Pyrococcus horikoshii OT3: one gene and its partner. Each later gene encodes a partner of the first gene's protein in a complex. Links are inferred from orthologs where the notes say so. Each region holds a gene or a part of one and is shown on either strand. Other genes may lie near its edges. The genes, in order: PH_RS00910 and psmA.

What was found.
Region 2: the proteins of PH_RS00910 (region 1) and psmA are in contact, whole or in part, in a cryo-EM structure (PDB 6HE5), measured with the Archaeoglobus fulgidus proteins. The link is inferred for Pyrococcus horikoshii OT3 from one-to-one orthologs. Residues at the interface, in WP_010879468.1 of Archaeoglobus fulgidus: Asp391, Leu392, Lys393, Gly394, Met396, Phe397, Val398; in WP_010877997.1 of Archaeoglobus fulgidus: Ala30, Arg33, Gly34, Ala35, Asp51, Arg53, Val54, Lys66, Ser79, Gly80, Leu81, Val82, Met166.

The regions. Positions count from the first base shown.
Region 1 is NC_000961.1:175,016-178,311, forward strand. Bases 130-3,100 are described here. They hold PH_RS00910 (proteasome-activating nucleotidase), read right to left. Parts: upstream 2,225-3,100; coding sequence 1,034-2,224; downstream 130-1,033. Other genes in these bases: PH_RS00900 (Lrp/AsnC family transcriptional regulator), read left to right, coding at 130-431; engB (GTP-binding protein EngB), read right to left, coding at 403-975; PH_RS00915 (ABC transporter ATP-binding protein), read right to left, coding at 2,304-3,100. In the rest of the region: more of PH_RS00900, read left to right, coding at 1-129; more of PH_RS00915, read right to left, coding at 3,101-3,296. UniProt on the Methanocaldococcus jannaschii protein: ATPase which is responsible for recognizing, binding, unfolding and translocation of substrate proteins into the archaeal 20S proteasome core particle.
Region 2 is NC_000961.1:1,382,528-1,385,831, reverse strand. What follows is about bases 157-3,135. They hold psmA (archaeal proteasome endopeptidase complex subunit alpha), read left to right. Parts: upstream 157-1,244; coding sequence 1,245-2,027; downstream 2,028-3,135. Other genes in these bases: rrp4 (exosome complex RNA-binding protein Rrp4), read left to right, coding at 2,762-3,135; PH_RS07355 (ribosome assembly factor SBDS), read left to right, coding at 2,055-2,765; PH_RS07365 (ACT domain-containing protein), read right to left, coding at 588-1,088; PH_RS07370 (DUF835 domain-containing protein), read left to right, coding at 157-594. Also shown: more of PH_RS07370, read left to right, coding at 1-156; more of rrp4, read left to right, coding at 3,136-3,304. UniProt on the Methanocaldococcus jannaschii protein: Component of the proteasome core, a large protease complex with broad specificity involved in protein degradation. The M.jannaschii proteasome is able to cleave oligopeptides after Glu, Asp, Tyr, Phe, Trp, slightly after Arg, but not after Ala.

The DNA of each region.
Region 1 (3,296 bases):
TAGAATTGTTGAGGAAACTGTACAGGGAAGGGAAAACTATTGAAGTTCATACCGTGGAGAAAACACAGGATGAGCTTGCCCAGGAGCTTGGAATAACAAGGCAAGCCCTAAGTAATCATTTGAAGATTCTCAAAGAGCTTGGATACATAAGAACTGGAAGGGGATTCATAGACTTAACTGATAAGGCCCTTGAGCTTCTAGGTGAAAAGAGGGGTGATGTATTCATATTTGTAAAAATCGAGCCAACAAAAAGAAAGCAAGTCTACGATACTATAAGGAAGTTGAGGGTCAAAAAGATATATCGCGTGACCGGGGATATAGATCTAATAATAGAAGCGGATAAAAGCAAACTCGATGAGATTCTTGAGGAGATAGCCGCTTTGGATGGTGTTAAGGAGACGATTACACACGTCGTCCTTGGCGTTCTCTAATAACCTCAAAAATTCTATTTTTTAACCTCTCAATGTTATCTCCGAACTTTGCTGAGATTGGAATGAATACTTTATCAATTTCACTTAAGGGTACTTCAAATTTTTCTGCTAGAAAGTTAATTACTTCCTGAACATTCTTTATCTTATCCAGCTTATTCACGGCAACTATCGTTGGTATGTCTAACTCCCTTAGGAATTGATAAAATTCTACATCTATTGGTATCTCGCCTCTTTTTTCCCATCGCTTAATGATTTCTGGGGCCGCTTTTCCGTCGACAACTAATACTGCGACGTCAATATTTTTTGCATTATCCTCTATGAAGTGAACTATCTCATCTTTTATCCTTTCCTGGACTTCCTTCGGTAATCCCATCATGAACCCGAAGCCAGGCATGTCAATGATCTTGTGATTCTTCCACTCTATTTCAATTATTTTCCTAGTTACTCCTGGCCTTTTCCCCCTTCTAACTTTTTTCCCTGTTAATCTATAAATAAGGGTGCTCTTTCCAACGTTTGATCTACCTGCGAATATTATAGTTGCCATCGGAATCTAACAAAATTATGGGATTTATAAATTCATAGGGTAAAAAGAAAAAGATTGATCAGCCGTAGATAACTTCATGGGACGTTATCTGTTGTAATAGCTTTCTTTCATTTCCTAGAACCTTATCTACTGCTTTAAGGAAATCCTCCTGAGTTACGTATGTCCTTCTCTCCCTAATTGCAAACATTCCAGCTTCAGTAGCTATGGCTTTTAAATCTGCTCCGCTTGCTCCCTCTGTCATTTCTGCTATGGCTCTTAAGTCAACGCCTTTGAGTTTCATTCTTCTCGTGTGAACTTTTAAGATTTCAAGCCTTCCCTCGAAGTCTGGAAGTGGAACCTCAATTAGTCTATCGAATCTTCCCGGCCTTAGTAGGGCTGGATCTAGTATATCTGGCCTATTAGTTGCGGCTATAACCTTTACGTTTCCTCTTGGATCGAATCCATCCATTTCAGCGAGTAGTTGCATGAGTGTCCTGTTAACCTCCCTTTCTCCTCCTGTGGTTTCATCCATTCTCTTTGCTCCTATTGCATCAATCTCATCTATGAATATTATTGTTGGGGCCTTCTCCTTTGCAAGTTCGAATAACTCATGAACGAGCCTTGCACCCTCTCCAATGTACTTTCTAACGAGCTCGCTTCCCACAACTCTAATGAACGTTGCGTTAACCTCATGGGCGAGGGCCTTTGCCATTAACGTTTTTCCGCAACCTGGGGGGCCGTATAAAAGAACACCCTTTGGAGGATCAATACCAACTTCTTCAAAGAGCTCTGGATGTTTGAGGGGCAGCTCTATGGCTTCCCTTAACTCCTGTAGTTGCTTTTTCAAGCCTCCAATATCGTTGTACGTTACATTTGGTCTTTCTATGACCTCAAATCCCAGTACTGTGGGATCTTTAGATGTGGGGAGTATCTCCACCACGGCCATTGTCCTTTGATCAAGTGCAACCCTAGTTCCTGGTCTCAGCTTTTTCCTGTCTATCCAGGGGGCTATTCTAACTACGAACCTTGGGCCATTGTAGTTTTGGACTATGGCCCTATCCTCATCTAGGACCTCTATGACCGTTCCTGCAAAAGCTGGAGGTTGTCTTAGTCTTGACATCTCACTTCTTAGCCTAGATAACTCCCTCTCTAGTCTCTCTTTGTCAGCTTCAAGCATCCTCACCTGAAGTTCAAGTTGTCTTATCCTTCTCTTGAGGTACGTTATATAATCATCGTAATCCCCTTGAAATTGAACTTCGTCACCACTCATTACACTCACCTCTTACCTAAATGATGTAGGTTTTTTAAAGCTTATAAAGGTTTGTTTGAAAGTGAGAAATCATAAAATCTTAAAGCTTTGAGAATTCAAGGGCTTTCTCGGTTTTCTTATCAAAAAGAACGAGTAGTTCTTCTTTAACTTTGATCGTTACCTTCTCTCCAAAGCTGAAGTGTTCCCCCTCTGGTGCAAATACCTTAACGATCGAATCATTTACTGACACTGTAACGATCTGCTCCCTTCCTAGGGGCTCAAAGGAATAAACCTCTCCGACGATCCCTTCTCCCTCACCCTTCACTATCTCAGCATCGTGGGGTCTGAACCCTATTATGACTTCGGTGATTCCAGTTTCCTTGACTATCTCAACGTATTGCTTGGGTATTGGTAATTTGCTCTTTTCCGTTATTACCAATTTTCCATCTTCTACTTTGGCCTCCACAAAATTCATTGGTGGATTTCCAAGGAAGCCCCCAACGAATTTATACTTTGGCTTATAGTAGACTTCATCGGGAGTTCCAACTTGGAGTATCTCACCTTCCCTTATCACGGCTATCCTATCGGCCATAGCTAAAGCTTCTGCTTGATCGTGGGTTACGTACACGGTAGTTATGCCGAGTTCTTTTTGAAGCCTCTTCAATTCTGCTCTAACTTCCAATCTTAACAGGGCATCTAAGTTGCTGAGAGGCTCATCCAGCAGAAGAACCTCCGGTTCTTTAACTAATGCTCTTGCTATTGCAACTCTCTGCTGCTGACCTCCGCTGAGTTGCCATGGATATCTGTTGAGTAATTTATCTATGTGGAGCATCTTCGCAACTTCCCTAACTTTTTTGTCTATTTCCTCTCTTGGAGCTTTTCTAAGCTCTAGTGGAAAGGCTATGTTCTTGTAAACAGTCATGTGAGGATAAAGAGCCCAGTTCTGGAAAACAAGTCCAACGTTTCTATCCTTAGGTGGTAGTTCCGTTACATCCTTCTCGTCAAAGTATATCTTACCCGACGTTGGCTTGTAAATTCCAGCTATCGTGTATAATAGTGTTGATTTTCCGCTTCCAGATGGTCCCAATAAGGC
Region 2 (3,304 bases), 1.2 Mb from region 1 along the record:
ACATATCCAGTAACCGTGAACATGTCAATAGCACCTTACTTATACTTTGCTGGTGGGGTATTTAGAGGCATGATACTGGTAGGAATATTCAAATATGCCCTGTTTGAAGTTAGTTCCCCAAGAGTTATAGGGGAGGGAATTAATATCCTTCCTGGAGGCTACTATTTAGAAGATAGGGAGGTATTTCACGATATCCTCAAAAGGATGGAATCCCTAGGAAATGGAGTTCTCATTACTAGGCATCTACCTAAAGATTCCTTTTCCTTCCCTATATTCTGGTTGACCAAGGTTGTTTCCGGCCCTATTAAGGATAATATTATTGCAATTTCTCCTACTGACTTGGGGATATTGCTCGACCTCGTTAGAAGACATCTAGAAAGGGGGCATACCGTAGTTGTGATAGACGGCTTTGAGTATATAGTAATTGAGAATGGATTTGAAACTGCAATGAAGTTCTTGCTCTCTTTAAAAGATACTGCTATCAAGTATAGAGCCCGTTTAATACTTGTAACGAGTTCCCAGGCCTACTCTCAAAATCAGTGGAAAATAATTGCAAGAGAGTTTGAGAACTTAAAAAACATACTAGCTCAATAAATCGATATCCTCTTTACCCCCTCCAACTTTGAAAGTTCATTTATTAAGTCTCCTGGGATTGGCTTCTCGGTAATTATCGTAAGTGTAGCCTCTGGATAAAGTTCAGGATCTTCAGCTATCGCTTGCACTATGTTTATTCCCCTATCAGCTATCTTCTGAGCTACCCTAGCAAGTATCCCTATCGCTCTAGGTTCGGGCTCTATCTCTATTACCCCATAACCAACATGTCTCCCAACGTACTTCATGTGTACGGTGGGTTCTAAGTTCATGTAAATATCTCTTAACTCTGGCGTTTTAAGGATCATTGCAACGGTCTCCTTAACAACCCTCCTATCAACGTTGAGGGCTTTAGCTATTTTTGTGTAGGGAACTTCGATTTCTCCCGCCTTAATCTTCATATCTTCAGATACCCTGAGCCCATACCTAAGCAATGTTTTTGCGATAAGCTTCCTTACTGGGTACTCGTCAAAATAGTGCTCGATCCTTCCCCACATGGCCCATCACCGCCATTAAAGTTCAACGTTCCACTATTAGGTTCATTGATATTAAAATGTTTCCATGATCTCAACCATACCTAATAGGCTAAAATTATTTGTGCTCTCGCGGAAGGTATATAAGAGTCTTGACTTACTTAAGGTGGAGGTGAGAAGATGGCATTCGTTCCACCACAAGCAGGGTACGATAGGGCTATTACCGTGTTTAGTCCAGATGGGAGATTGTTCCAGGTTAACTATGCAAGGGAAGCGGTAAAAAGAGGAGCTACCGCTGTTGGTGTTAAGTGCAATGAAGGTGTTGTTTTAGCCGTTGAAAAGAGGATCACAAGTAGATTGATAGAACCCGAAAGCTATGAGAAAATCTTTCAAATTGACGATCATATAGCGGCTGCTTCGAGTGGTATAATTGCGGATGCTAGGGTTCTTGTAAATAGGGCGAGACTTGAGGCCCAGATTCACAGACTCACGTATGGTGAGCCTGCTCCGTTAGCTGTGATAGTGAAGAAGATATGTGACTTGAAACAAATGCATACCCAATATGGTGGGGTTAGGCCTTTTGGTGCTGCTCTACTTATGGCTGGAGTTAATGAAAAGCCTGAACTTTATGAAACAGATCCTAGTGGCGCTTATTTTGCGTGGAAGGCCGTGGCAATAGGAAGTGGAAGAAATACAGCAATGGCCATATTTGAGGAAAAGTACAAGGATGATATGAGTCTAGAGGAAGCGATAAAGTTGGCCATTTTTGCTCTAGCTAAGACGATGGAGAAACCGAGTGCGGAGAATATCGAAGTTGCGATAATAACCGTGAAGGACAAGAAGTTTAGGAAGCTATCAAGGGAGGAGATAGAGAAATATCTAAATGAGGTAATGAAAGAAGTTGAGGAGGAAGAGGTTAAGGAAAAGGAGGAGGATTATTCAGAGCTCGATAGCCACTACTGAATTTTTCCTTTTTGTGGGGGTGAAACCATGCCCATTAGTGTTGACAAGGCCGTAATTGCTAGATTAAAAATTCAAGGAGAGACTTTTGAAATATTAGTTGATCCATATCTTGCAAGAGACTTCAAGGAGGGTAAAAACGTTCCAATAGAGGAGATACTTGCAACACCATATGTGTTTAAGGATGCTCATAAGGGGGATAAGGCCAGCGAGAAGGAAATGGAGAAGATATTTGGTACGAGTGATCCCTATGAAGTTGCTAAGATAATATTAAAGAAGGGAGAAGTTCAACTTACGGCTCAACAGAGAAGGGAAATGCTTGAAGAGAAGAAGAGGCAGATAGCGACGATAATTCATAAGCATGCTGTCGATCCAAGAACGGGATATCCTCACCCTGTGGATAGGATACTAAGGGCTATGGAAGAGGTTGGAGTTAGAGTTGACATCTTCAAGGATGCTGAAGCTCAGGTTCAAGACGTTATAAAGGCACTAAGGAGGGTGCTCCCTCTAAGAATTGAAATGAAAGTGATAGCAGTTAAGATTCCTGGGGAGTACGTTGGGAGATCCTATGGAGAAGTGAGGAAATTTGGGAGAATTAAGAAAGAAGAGTGGGGAAGCGATGGCTCGTGGATGTTCCTGATAGAGATTCCGGGAGGAGTTGAGGAAGAGTTTTATGAAAAATTAAATGCCCTAACTAAGGGTAATGCCCAAACTAAACTAATAGAGAGGAAGGGCTTATGAAGAGGATTTTTGTTCAAAATAGGGAGTTAGTAGTCCCAGGAACGCTTTTAGCCCAGGGTCCCTACAAGAACGGAAGGGGAACATTCAGGGAGGGTTCCAGGATATATTCGACGGTTATAGGTCTTGTTGATATAAAGGGAAACACAATTAGAGTTATACCCCTTGAAGGGCCGTACATACCTGAAGTCGGAGATAACGTGATAGGAAAAATTGTTGATGTTAAGTTCTCCAGTTGGGTTGTTGATATCGGGGCCCCTTATTTGGCAAACCTAAAGATCCAGGACTTCACGGATGAAAAGATAGATCTCCTTAGAACTGATCTCAGGAAGTTCTTTGACATAGGGGATATCATCTATGGGAAGGTTAAGGCTATAACCGAGGTAAACAATATAGACCTTACAACTAAGGGAATGCCATTCAATGGTGGGCCATTAAAAGGCGGTCAGATAGTTAAGATAACCCCCTCGAGGGTTCCAAGGGTAATTGGAAGAGGGGGTTCTATGATAAACATGATTAAGAAGCTTACCATGACCAGGATA